DNA from 3 places in the Ornithinibacillus liuyingii genome. Region 1 is predicted to be linked to each of the others. Evidence: riboswitches for the same ligand, from Rfam matches in the RefSeq annotation. Region 1 holds a riboswitch; each other region holds the start of a gene.
The links. Region 1 has a riboswitch for thiamine pyrophosphate ahead of thiW (energy coupling factor transporter S component ThiW). Riboswitches for the same ligand answer to the same signal wherever they lie in the genome.
Positions count from the first base shown of each region.

Region 1 (4,519 bases):
GTACCCCTTTTCCCGATATTGAAAAGCGGTAATACCACTTTTTGCTGCTATTTCTAGGATTTCTACAGGGTCTCTAGTGCAATCTTGACTACCCATTATAAAATATTTTCGCAAGATCTGTTTATTCATAGTAGGCATTACAGTGATTCTCCTTTAAGCGCTGTGACATCCATCGATAGCGCATCAATAAAATGAGGAATGAAGGTTCCAGATGCTTTCACCTGTTCTTGCGATGCAGTGTATTCCGCTGCTAATCCATAAAAGGCTACTGCAGTTTCTGCTTGCTCGTAAGGAGAGTCATCTGTTGTTAAACAGGCAGCTATAATGGAACCTAATAAGCAGCCTGCTCCGGTTACTTTCGCTAGTAATGGGTGTCCGGTTCCATTTATGGTAGTCGATTCTGTTGTACTAATGACATCGCGTTTCCCAGTTAGTACAGCCGTTGTCTGATATGTTTTGGCAACCTTTCTGGCTATTTCCTCTATGTTTCCGTCACCAAAAGAATCGACACCTTTTGTCTGCCAAGGGACATTAACTAGATGAGCAAGCTCCCCAGCGTTTCCTTTAATAACAGTTGGCTGCACTTCTTCCAATAGTTGTTTTACTGCATTAGAACGATAAGGAGTTGCAGCTACTCCAACTGGATCAAGTACGACGGGAATTCCTTTTTGATTAGCTGCTTTTCCAGCAGCAATCATGGCCTGTAAATCATTTGCAGATAGTGTCCCGATATTCAATAACACACCATCAGCAATCGTAGCCATTGCAGCGGCTTCTTCTTCAGCCTTTGCCATGATTGGTGCCCCACCAAATGACAATAGACCATTGGCAGTGAAATTCATTACGACTTGATTTGTTAGATGGTGAATTAAAGGTTTATTTTTTCGTACAGTATCAATTATTTGCGTGTTCATAGCGGTTTTTCTCCTCTCGTATGCCCCAGTGATTAGTAGGGCCATTACCAGCTCCTAGATTAGATGCGTGCTTGATAGCTAGCGTGATAAAATGTTTTGCTTTTTCAACCGCAGCAACTAAGGAATCCCCTTTGCTTAAATAGGCAGTAATGGCTGCCGAATACGTACATCCTGTGCCGTGGGTGTTTTTACTAGGTATTCGCTCTGCAGCAAAGGAATAGAAACGCTCTCCATCGTACAGAAAATCAATTGCTTCCTCTTGTAAATGCCCACCTTTTATTAATGCGGCTTTAGCACCTAACTCATGAACAATAATTGTAGCGGCTTTTTTCATGTCTTCTAGAGAAGTAATTTTCTCTCCAGTTAAATATTCTGCCTCTGGTATATTTGGTGTGACGACAGATGTTAATGGTAGTAGTTGTTCTCTTAAAAAATCTCGTGCAGTGCTTTCAATTAGAGTATCTCCACTTGTTGCAACCATAACAGGATCCATAACATAAGGAGCATCGAGGTTGCTAATTTGATTGGCAATGATTCTCATCATATCGACAGTAGCAAGCATACCAGTCTTAAAGGCGTGAATAGGCATATCAGATATCACAGATTCGAGCTGTTGTTCAATCATATCCAATGGAATATGGTGGATCGCTTGCACGCCAGTTGTGTTTTGGGCAACAACCGAGGTAATGACGGACATTCCATAGCTCTGCAGTTCTTGAAATGTTTTCAAATCAGCATGGATACCTGCACCCCCACTTGGATCGGTTCCTGCGATAGTTAGTGCACATGGGACTTGGGTCATATCCGCTTCACTACCTTTCCTGATGGCCATTCTTCGCATGTATAAGCCATTTCCCAAAACGCTAATTCAAGTTCACAGCTTTTACGAAAGGCATCACGTATGCGGTTCTTTTCAGAAGGAGACGCCTCTTTGGCAAGATTATCTAATCGTTCACGCATTTCTGTTGTGGTACTCCTCGTACGAGCATCACTATAAAAGGTAATCCATTGATAAAAAGGATGATCTGGTGTTGGCTGATACCTCTTCATTAATTCGTCGCCAATTTCTAAATAGGTCCATGGGCAAGGTAGTAAGGCTCCTAATATTTCGCCCATAGAACCGGTATGTGCATGGTACAGCATATGTTTTATATAATGGTCGGCAGTCGGTGGTAGTGGGTGTCCTTGGAGAGACTCATAAGGAACACCAATGTACTCACAAAAATTATGATGCGGATGAATCTCATCCTTTAATATAAACTCCATTTTATTGAAGAAATATCGTATATCATCCCTGCTAGAGGATTTAGACGCAGCTAACCCATAAATTTTCATGAATGCATTAAGGTACTCGAAGTCTGCCTTAATATAATGAGCGATTGCTTCCTTTGAGATATCGCCCTCTCCAATTCCTTTAACAAAGGGATGGTCAAAAATAAGTTGAAATATATCATTGTTTTCTTCTCGTAATGATTCTGTGAATAACATGGATAAACTCCTCCTTAGAATGTGAAAGCTACTAGGAGAGTACCGTAGATATGTGAGGGATATATGCGGCCTCAACTACTTCCCTTCGCTAGCATTACCTAGATCAGGTTATTAAGGGACAAAGGATATACCTTATCTCAGCAAAAGCGCCCCTAGTAGTTTTCAGTGTTTAGTTAATTTACCTTTTCAAATGAATAGAGCCTACATTTTCTAGCTTAGTAATGTGAGATACAACGAACCAACCGAGTATAGCCCCTGGTAAACTACTTACAAGAAACGCGGGCATAAAGGCAAAAGCGCCAGTAGCATTTCCCATAAATAGGTAGGCTAAAGGGACGGAAGCCAATGCTCCGATTACCCCACTTCCGACTCCTTCCCCGATAACTGCCAAGCCTATTCTTCCTGACCTTTTATATAAGTAGCCAGCTAAAAAGGCACCAATCATACCACCTGGAAAGGCGAGTATGGTACCGAGTCCGAGAACATTACGAAGCAGGCCAATCATAAAAGCGACAATCACTGCTGGACCTGGTCCAAGAAGGACACCTGTAAGAACATTTATTGCATGCTGCATAGGGTAGGCTCGTGCTACCCCTGCTGGAAACCAAATAAGCTGAGCAGTAACGGTCCCAATAGCTATCAAGACAGCCATCGTTGTAATGAGACGAGTTTTATTCATCGTTCCTCCTTTCTGCAAGGGACACAAAAAAAGCCAGACCCATAGAAGGACCTAGCTTAATTGATTGAGATTAATAGATTGACTAATTGTCGTACTACTTCCCTCCGCTGGTACTAACCAGATCAGGTCCATAAGGGTCGGAAAAATCTATTCCTCTCAGCCCACATTAGAGCGCCCCTAGTAGTTTTACTATTCATTTGTCATGAATCACTATTATCATATCAAATGAAAAAGCATTTGTCACTGTGGTACTTGTTTTTAGGTGTAGAGAAGATGGAGTTAAACGATGGAGCATGCAAGGTATAACTACTGTAGTAGCGGGAGGTTATCGTTTTGGTGAAAGAGAGTAAAAGTCTAACAGAGGGAGGCTATCGCTGCCCTTTTTTGGTAGAAGAAGCTGGAAAAGGTACCAGAGGGAGGCTATCGGCGCCCTTTTTTAGCAGAAGGAGAAGGAAAAGGTAAACAGAGGGAAGGTGTCAGCGCCCTTTTTTGGCAGAAGAAGTTGGAAAAGGTGACAGATGGAGATTATCGCTGCCCTTTTCCAGCTGAACGAGAATAAAAAGGTAATAGAGAAAGGCTATATTACCCTTATCAGGTTAAACCATCCGAAAAAGGTAACGGAGAAAGTGTATCGAAATTATAGGATTAAATAATTTTTTTTAGTTCATATTCAGTTCATATTTGTTTTTTATACTAATGATACACCCAGAAGAAATAAATTTTTTCTTATTTGTGCAACAAAACACAAACTTATTTCGTATATATATTGAAAAACAATTCTAATAAGTATAAATCTGGGATGATATTGGCAAGTCTTATAGAAAAAAGAGACACATCTAGGGGGAATTGTCGTGTTTTTATTTCATCCAATGGATTTTCTAATACTCATTGCATTTGGGCTTGCGCTATGGGCGCAATCTAGTGTACAAGGAAATTTTAAAAAGGGTTCCAAAATAAAGGCCTCCTCTAACATGACAGGTGTAGAGGTTGCGAGAAGAATACTAGACAGTGAGGGGCTTTCTGATGTAAGAATAGAACTCTCTAAACGAGGAACACTTTCCGATCACTATGATCCAACTGCTAAAGTAATTCGATTATCGGAACCGGTTTATCGAGGGAATTCAATTGCATCCCTTTCTGTTGCCGCACATGAAGTCGGTCACGCAATTCAACATGCGAATCATTATTCGATGTTAGTACTGCGACATAAACTTGTCCCGTTTGCAAATATAGGGTCACAGCTTGCACCATTTCTTTTAATTGCTGGGTTTATATTTACCCAGGGTAGTATGTTGATAGGAATTGGGATTATCCTATTCTCAGCAGCTGTACTATTTCAGATTGTTACATTACCAGTAGAATTTGATGCCTCAAGGCGTGCTAAGAATAAACTAATAGAATTAGGTATGATTGCGAATCAAGAGGAACGAGGCGTTAG
Region 1 is NZ_JBPWOS010000008.1:105,410-109,928, reverse strand. It holds gene thiE (thiamine phosphate synthase) at 1-138, opposite strand, end outside; gene thiM (hydroxyethylthiazole kinase) at 138-914, opposite strand; gene thiD (bifunctional hydroxymethylpyrimidine kinase/phosphomethylpyrimidine kinase) at 895-1,716, opposite strand; gene tenA (thiaminase II) at 1,713-2,402, opposite strand; TPP riboswitch at 2,466-2,566, opposite strand; gene thiW (energy coupling factor transporter S component ThiW) at 2,581-3,081, opposite strand; TPP riboswitch at 3,164-3,270, opposite strand; gene ACSKT4_RS12290 (zinc metallopeptidase) at 3,951-4,519, shown strand, end outside.

Region 2 (4,519 bases), on a different contig from region 1:
TCTCTTCGACGATTAATAAATCAATATCCTTAATGGGTAAGGAAGGCATTAGTTCTTTTGCTTTCTTCAATAGTATAGCCTCTTCTTCATGCCAATTATCTACCGAGACCCCCTGGATAATTGCGGTCTGGTCATAACTGTCTTCTACGATAGCAAGCCCCATACGAATAGGAGAATTTTCTAGTGCCACTTTCGAGCCTTCGACAAGATTATATTCCATCCTATCTGCTCCCTGACTATGAAAGAAGCTTGCACCTTTTTGCTTCCCTAAGCCAACCAACACCATCTTACTTAAACCGCTTTCTATCTTGCCACTAAAAGCTGTATGAGGCTTAATTCGATTAATCACTATAATCGCATCTGCCTGATAGGCTAGCTTGTCCATATAGATTGGGAAATCATCATGTATTTCTCCAACTTTAACAACTTCCATAGACGATCGAATTGGCGCTCCAACTGATTCTTCAGTAATCCCAAGATGTTCTAATACCCGAACCTGTCCTTCTGCTGTTGCCCCGCCATGGCTTCCCATGGAAGGAACAATAAAAGGTCGCAGCTTCTTGCTTTGTAAATACAAAACAATTTCTTTTAATATATTGACTATATTATCTATACCACGACTTCCAGCTGTAATAGCTACCTCTGCTCCAGGAGGTAAATCATTTATACTACTATTTTGTTTCATCTCATTCCATATCATATGTTTCAAGTTTTTTAACTTAGAAGATTTAAATGACTGTACAATTTCATATAAAATCATAGTACCATCTCCTAATCGACAGGCTTAATTATCAGTATACATGATATATTCTGTATATTCATCAAAATGCTCCAAAGTAACCACACTTTGGGTAAGAGGCATGAATTTGGGGTATGTTATAGATGGAGGTGTGTATCTTGGATAAAGATTTACGTGAATATCGAACAGGTCAGGGTGTACCGTTATCAGGATCATATATGTGTCAGTCAGGGGCAATGGCAAAATTGAGTAAAGACGAAACATTCCCACAATGTCCTGTAAGTAAAGAGGACACATATTGGAAACATCATCAAGAGAAATAAAAAATGATAAGAAGAACTATTGTCTTTGTTATGACAAAGTTCTTCTTAATTTTGAACCTATAATCATACTAATTCCTTTCCAAGCATAACGTCCCTTGCCCATTTAACCGATTGTTTATATAGATTATTGAAGGTCTTAGCATTAATCCCTAATTTTACTGCTAATGCATCCATTTTGGACCACTCTTCTTTTTCCGCAGCACTAACTAAGTTTATTATAGAAGTTAAAGAGGTTTCTTTCCCTAATAATGTATCTTTAATATCCTGTTCGAGTGGAAGATTCTTTAAGATATGAATTAAAGGTTGCTTATAAATCGTATCTACTAGTGAAAAAAGACCCGTTAAAAATAATCTCGAGCTATCTTTACGGTTACCTAGATGAAGTGCTATTAATTCACTCGCCTTTGCTCTTGTTAAGCTAAGTTTTATGACTTCTTCTGTTAACCGATCTGATTTATCGTATCGCTCCCGAAATGATATGACATAGATCCATTTTCGAAGCTCTATTAGGCCCAGTAAAACGATTGATTGTTTAATAGATTTTATCTCGTACACGAGTCCGATGGCTGGAGAATTAAGTAATCGCAGTAGTTTATAGGACAAAGAGACATCCGACTCAATATATTGTGTAATTTTATCAATATCTGGTTCTCCCTTAGAAAGCTCCGAGATAAGAATGAATAGGTTATGGTTCAGCACAGGTAGGTCTTTCGTCGACAAGATGACAGGTTTACTGAAGAAGTACCCTTGAAAATATGTATAACCATCCTTTACGCACTGTTTGTATTCCTCTCGTGTCTCTACCTTTTCAGCTAGAAAGACAATAGATGTATCCTGAAGACGATTCATGATTCTTAGCTGTTCCGATCTACTTGTTTTTTGAATGTCAATTTTTATAATATCTGCTAAATGAATAAGCTTATAGAAATTCTCATCTTCTTCCCTACATTCAAAGTCATCCAGTGCTATTCTGTACCCTAGTTTTTTTAAACTTTGACAGTTTTCTATAATTTGATCTGTCGGCCTAACCGACTCTAATACTTCTATTACCATGAGTTCAGGCTGTAAAAATGTAGGAACAGTATTTTCTAATAATGTCTCAGTAAAATTAATGAAACACGGTTTTCCTTCTGATAGGTCATTAATACCAAACTGTAAAAAACTATTAATCACCTCAGAGGTGGCATGATCATCATTCCCCGCCAAATATACATTCTTATGTCGGTTATCTCTATATAATAATTCGTATGCAAACACTTCTAGCTCTTTATTTAAAATTGGTTGCCGACCTACATATACTTCCATATTCCCACCTCATAAATCGAAATCCTAGTTGAATAATACCATACCGCTGTCAAAAATAGTCAAAATTTAAGAATATTTCACTTACATTATCAAGTTTACTCTTTTCAAATACTTATGCGTTACTTGAAATTAGTAAACGGTAAGCACCATATCATCAATTGAATAGGTATTCTTTTCTCCTTTCATCCCTTTTTAAAGAAATCTCCTCAACAACCACATCCTCAATTATACATTTTTGTAAATTAATTACAAATTTTTCATAATATCAAGCTTAACTAACTCGGTTATCGTGGAATTCAGTATTAAAAATACTTTTTACAGCATTCGATCTCTACTATCTAATAAATGGTAATCACTTTTTAGGCTAAAGGTCCCTCTTTACAATCGCTTCATAATTGTTTATAGTGTTTTTGTAACATAACTGCATATTATCGTTTGCACTAGGGGAGCTACTTTAAGTGGCTGAGAAGACATTGTCTGACCCTTATAACCCGATCTAGATAATACTAGCGTGGGGAAGTGCGGTTGGCCCTATGTTGTTCTTTTTTGACACTTTTTGAACTGATATACATAACCAAACTGCATTCCCACGGGATGCAGTTTTTTTGTTGCAAAAAATTATGAGGAGGAATTTATGATGAAAAACGTTTGTGGCACAAGTAGGATTGCGGGTTGTCAGTTTACGCTTTTCCCCATGAGCAATCAGTTTGTAGAAATTATACTTACAGCTTTAGAAGAGGTTGATACATCAAAGGTATGGAAGGATACAGATGATGTTAGTACTTGTGTTCGTGGAAGGATTGTCCATATTTTCGATGTAACAAAAGCTATCTTCTTACACGCAGCAAAAACAGGGGAACATGTAGCAATGAGTGGAACTTTTTCAATCGGCTGTCCTGGAGATACTGATGCAGATGTCTACATGGATGAAACAGAAGAACCATTAAACAAAGAACTTAGTGCTTCAATAACGCAACAAGCCGGCTGTAAATTTGCCTTATACCCATTGGGTAGAGAGGACTATATGGATACGATTTATCAACAAATTGATTTATCGAAGTCACGTGGCGTTACAGTAAGCGGAAGCCATTACGCAACACGTCTGGATGGAGATGTACATGCTATTTTCCATACGATGCAGGATGCTTTTCAACAAGCTCAAGAAGAGGTATCTCATGTAACTATGACGTTCACCATTACAGCAAACAGTCCATCCAATAAATAAGGAGTATTGTCATGTCTAAAAAATGGAATTTAAAAGAAATTATTTTAATGTCAATTTTAGGGGTTGTATTTGGGATCATCTATCTCTTGTTCTTTTTTGTAGGTCAAGGAATAACTACCTTACTTACCCCCTTGGGATTAGGTCCTTTAGGATATGAATTTATTTTTGGTATTTGGTTTATTGTATCTATAATAGCTGCCTATATTATTCGAAAGCCTGGTGTTGCACTAACAGCCGAGGTCATTGCAGCTGTTGTAGAAGTATTAATGGGAACTACCGCTGGCCCTACACTTATTCTGTCCGGCTTTATCCAAGGCTTAGGTGCAGAGTTAGCATTTGCTTTAACAGGTTGGCGTAAATATACGTTACCAGTACTTATGCTATCAGGAGTAACTGCGGCTTGTGTAAGCTTTGGCTATCACTTATATGCATCAGGGATTATAGCATTAGAAAGTTGGATTATTATCGCTTCTTTGATCATTCGAATCATTAGTGGTGCCATTCTGGCTGGAATACTTGGCAAATGGATTGGAGATCAACTTGCTAAAACTGGTGTATTAAGAGGCTACGCATTAGGAAAGGAATTACGTGAAAAACGTGAATCACAAGCCATATAACGAAACAATTCAACCGTTAATACAAGTAAATAACTTTAGTCTTTGGTACGAAAATAATGAATCTCCAGTCTTAAACAATTTAACATTTTCTATCTATTCTAATCAGATTGCATTATTAATGGGGACTAGTGGTTCTGGAAAAAGTAGCCTAGCATTATGCTTAAATGGGATATATCCAGAGGCAGTTGAAGGAATTTCTTCTGGTGATATTTATTTTGAAGGAAATCATATAACCAATTATGCCAAGGGAGAATTATCCCAGAATATTGGGATTGTATTCCAAGACCCAGAAAGTCAGTTTTGCATGCTA
Region 2 is NZ_JBPWOS010000001.1:132,937-137,455, reverse strand. It holds gene ACSKT4_RS00710 (nickel pincer cofactor-dependent isomerase, group 22) at 1-760, opposite strand, end outside; gene ACSKT4_RS00705 (hypothetical protein) at 898-1,062, shown strand; gene ACSKT4_RS00700 (EAL and HDOD domain-containing protein) at 1,126-2,367, opposite strand; TPP riboswitch at 2,800-2,902, shown strand; gene ACSKT4_RS00695 (Ykof family thiamine-binding protein) at 3,002-3,592, shown strand; gene ACSKT4_RS00690 (ECF transporter S component) at 3,604-4,209, shown strand; gene ACSKT4_RS00685 (ABC transporter ATP-binding protein) at 4,181-4,519, shown strand, end outside.
Region 2: linked by a shared signal. The riboswitch ahead of ACSKT4_RS00695 (Ykof family thiamine-binding protein) and the one ahead of thiW (energy coupling factor transporter S component ThiW) in region 1 are both predicted to bind thiamine pyrophosphate.

Region 3 (4,519 bases), on a different contig from region 1:
ATCCATTAGAGGTATCCCCAGTAAAAGGGAATGAGGTTGGATTTTTAAATCCCGAGAAATTCGGTGGTTTAACGTATGAAATACTAGGAAGCACACAAGCTCATGTATATATTATTGAAACAAGGGATTTTGGAAGAGTGCAAATTTATGCACACCCAAATACTGGTGCCACCATTTCCAATCGATAATAAATAATGCTTTATCAGGAGAAATAGTCATCTCAAAAGGAAGTATTATAATCGGCTCTGGAAATATATCTGGAATTGGTGTTCAGGTAAGGGGTGGGGAGAACCTCGTAAACTATTTGCGAATAATGATTACCAAATCTAGTATGATTCACCATAATATTTCTGGAGCAGGATATCCTTTACAAAATTATTAGGTTTTTATTTCATACAATTTATTTCTATTATAAAATATTTCGGTTTCCAAAATATTTCTAGTGAAAAATGATGAACTTATTGTTAATATATTAATTAGTTGAAATTTTTTATAAAGGAGAGGTTTGATGCAAAAAGTAAGAGAATACGAGAAAACATGGGATCTGGATGTAATCTTTCCAGGTGGAAGTGAGTCACAGGAGTTTCAATCCTACCTAAAGACAGTAGAAGATGAAATGAAAGAGTTAACGACAATTGTTCAAGCATTTAATCCGGAAGGTCAGGGAATAACTGATGAGTTAGCTAATATAGTAGCAAAACTGGAAAAAACGATGAAAAAGCTTCGAGAGTCCTTTGCATTTATTAGTTGTTTAAGTGCACAGAATGTGAAGGATACTAACGCTAACCTACTGGTCGCCAAACGAAGTGATTTAGGCGCGAAGATGGGAACGATACATACTACGTTAAATCAAAAACTTGCATCTATTCCGGACTCGGAATGGGGAGAACTACTACAGCATACATCATTACAAGAGGTAGCTTTTGTACTTGATGAAACAAGATCACAAGCAAAAGAGATGCTTCCAAAGGAACAAGAAGTGCTAATTAATGATTTAGCGGTTGATGGTTATAATGCTTGGGGACAAATGTATGAAGTTATCGTAGGCAAAATGTCAGTACAAATTGAAGAAAATGGAGAAACGAAATTCTATTCTGTTGGGCAAGCTGCCAATAAATTAAGCAGCTCAGACCCAGAATTTCGAAAGTATGTATTTGAGCAGATTAGTAAAGCTTGGGAAGACAATGCAGATTTATTTGCACAAACACTTAATCATTTAGCTGGATTTCGATTACAAACATATAAACATCGTGGTTGGGAAGATGTCTTGAAAGAACCGCTTAAAATAAATCGGATGAAGCGTGAAACGTTAGATGTTATGTGGAATGCCATTTCAAGAAATAAAAAACATTTTGTAAAGTATTTAAATAAAAAGGCCGAGCTTCTCGGTAAAGATAAACTAAGTATATATGATATTAGTGCCCCTATAGCGAAAACGGTAAAGAAAGTACCATATACAAAAGCTGCGAATTTTATTATGGAGAACTTTAATAAGTTTAGTCCTAAAATGGCAGATTTTGCAAAGATGACATTTGAGAAACGCTGGATTGAGGCGGAGGACCGTGCCGGTAAACGTCCTGGTGGATTCTGCACTAGCTTCCCAGATAGTCAACAAACACGAGTGTTTATGACATATTCAGGTACTACATCCAATATCTCAACTCTTGCACACGAGCTTGGCCATGCGTATCACCAACATGTCATGAATGATATTCATGGTATGAATCAAAGGTATGCTATGAATGTAGCGGAGACGGCTTCCACTTTTGCAGAAATGATTGTAGCAGATGCTACAGTGAAAAGTGCAAAAGATAAGCAAGAAAGGTTAGAGTTACTGGAAGATAAATTACAGCGCAGTATTGCTTTCTTTATGAATATCCATGCTAGATTCTTATTTGAAACTAGATTCTATGAAGAACGTAAACAAGGAATGGTCTCCGTTAATAGATTAAATGAATTAATGATAGAAGCGCAAAAAGAAGCATATTGTGAAGCGTTAAGCGAATATGATCCGAATTTCTGGTCATCCAAATTACACTTCCATATTACAGGAACACCTTTTTACAACTTCCCGTATACATTTGGTTATTTATTTAGTCTAGGGATCTATGCTCATGCTACTAAAAGTGATAAGAGTTTTGAAGATGATTATATAGCATTATTACGTGATACTGGACGTATGAATGTAGAAGATTTAGCAATGAAGCATTTAAATGTAGACCTTACAAAACCAGATTTCTGGGAGGATGCTATTGCACTTTGTGTGAAAGATGTAGAAGAGTTTGTTTCACTGTAAGGAAGAACATTTGCTAAAAAGAGAAAACTAGGCTACAATATCAATAGCAAAAAAAGCGAATGATTTTTAGTCCACAGGGGGAGCCGATTGGCTGAGAGTGAACAATATGTTCAGACCCTTTGAACCTGTTAGTTAGTACTAGCGTAGGGATGGTGGCTTTTTTGATGGAATTATTAGCAATGTGAGCGGAATTCCCCCATCAGGAAGCTTCCCCTTGGCATTGCTTTTTTTGTGTTTAAAAATCGAAGAATATTGATTTTTTAATACATTTAGGGGAGGAAATAAAGTGAGTTCTAAACGCACATTGTTTATGGTTGAGGTTGCTGTATTTGCAGCACTAGCATTAATACTAGATCTACTGCCAACTTTTAAGATGCCTAATGGAGGTTCTATTTCATTTGCAATGATTCCTATTTTTATCGTTGCATTTCGATGGGGGCTAAAGGGAGGTCTGTTAGCTGGTTTTATATGGGGAGTGCTCCAATTAGCATTCGGTGCATATATACTTAACTTATATCAAGCATTTATTGAATATGGATTTGCCTTTACTGTTTTAGGAGTAGCAGGAATCTTCGCTAAGCCAATTCAAAAGTCACTTAAGGAAGGTAAAATTGCAATAAGATTAGTGTATATTACCTTAGGGGTATTGATAGGCTCTGGATTACGTTTTCTGGCCCATTTTTATGCAGGAATCGTTTTTTGGGGTGATACAGCACCAGAAGGTCAACCGGTATGGTTATTTTCTCTAATTTATAATGGATCTTATATGTTACCATCATTTATATTATCTGCAATTGTAGTCTTCTTCTTGTTTATTAAACAACCTAAGCGATTATTACGATCTGCATAAAAATTGAACAATCTGCTCACAACTAGGTAATCTCATATTAGAGGTTACCTTTATTTTTTTCTACATTTTGTCGTTTTTTGGTTTTGTTTTGAAACATAGTAAACCATCTGGCTCTATATATTAAAATGGGGGTGTTCCAGTGAAGGAATTAGTTGGAATTTGTAATCGTTGTGGAATAGAGATTTATTGTGAGAACGGTTTCCTTGATGGGCATCATGATGGAGGAGAACTACTATGCAAGTTATGTGTTCTGAAGGGAAATAAAGCGAAGCACATGTCTGCCGTTAGTTTCTAACTATAAGAATTTTAAGGACAAAGTAATCTTATCCATGAGATCTTCTTTTCACCGCTATTGTTAAACTAACATAGGCTATAGCACTACGGTAAGAAAGGAAGATGTACATGGAGCTTACTTTAGTCCATTGGTTATATGGTATATTTACGCTCTTAATCATTATAACGATGATTTTCCGAAAAGGAGTTGTACTTCCAACATTACTTGGGACATTTATTATAGCTTGGGTTTATAAAGGAAGTATTGTTGATGGATTTACAGCAATATTTAATGCCAATTTAATCGCGGCACAAGAATTATTTAGTATATTCCTCATCATTACTTTTATGCTCGCCTTACTCAATTCTTTAAAAGATTTAGGTGCTGATGTTCGAATGATTCAGCCAGTACAGAAGGTAATGGTTAATGGTCATGTGTCATTTTTTGTATTAGTGGCAACGACCTATATCATTTCTTTATTCTTCTGGCCAACACCTGCTGTACCATTAATTTGTGCTTTACTAGTACCAGCTGCTGTCCGGTCAGGATTACCAGCCATTGTAGCAGCTGTTGCTATTGCACTTGCTGGTCAAGGTATGGCTTTATCGTCTGACTATATTGTCCAGGTAGCTCCAAGCCTCTCTGCGACAGCAGCAGGAATTAATCCAGGGCTGGTTGCTGATAAAGCACTTGTCCTATCTTTAATAGCAGGAGGTGTGGCAATTCTCCTTGCATATGTAATAAATCGAAAATCTATTCGCTCTAAAGACGACCCTTTAAATAAAAATGAATTAACAACATTAAACACAGCTGAAAGTACAAAAAATGAAGCAAAAACGAATAATCTCACCAGATGGAGTAAAATCTTTGCCGTATTTGTTCCCCTAGCTCTCTTAGTCGTTGTAGTTTATATGATGTATAACAAGCTTTTTACCGGAAGTGGTGGATTAGTTGGAGGAGATGGGGCAGCCTTTGTTGGTGGGGTTGCGGTTATCTTACTATTATTATCTACAGTTGCCTTTGGTAGGCATCATGCATTGGATTATATTTCGAACCATATTACGGATGGGTTTGTGTTTGCGTTTAAAGCAATGGGACC
Region 3 is NZ_JBPWOS010000001.1:202,795-207,313, forward strand. It holds gene ACSKT4_RS01025 (N-acetylmuramoyl-L-alanine amidase family protein) at 1-188, shown strand, start outside; gene ACSKT4_RS01030 (M3 family oligoendopeptidase) at 509-2,296, shown strand; TPP riboswitch at 2,363-2,464, shown strand; gene thiT (energy-coupled thiamine transporter ThiT) at 2,583-3,146, shown strand; gene ACSKT4_RS01040 (hypothetical protein) at 3,286-3,441, shown strand; gene ACSKT4_RS01045 (hypothetical protein) at 3,549-4,519, shown strand, end outside.
Region 3: linked by a shared signal. The riboswitch ahead of thiT (energy-coupled thiamine transporter ThiT) and the one ahead of thiW (energy coupling factor transporter S component ThiW) in region 1 are both predicted to bind thiamine pyrophosphate.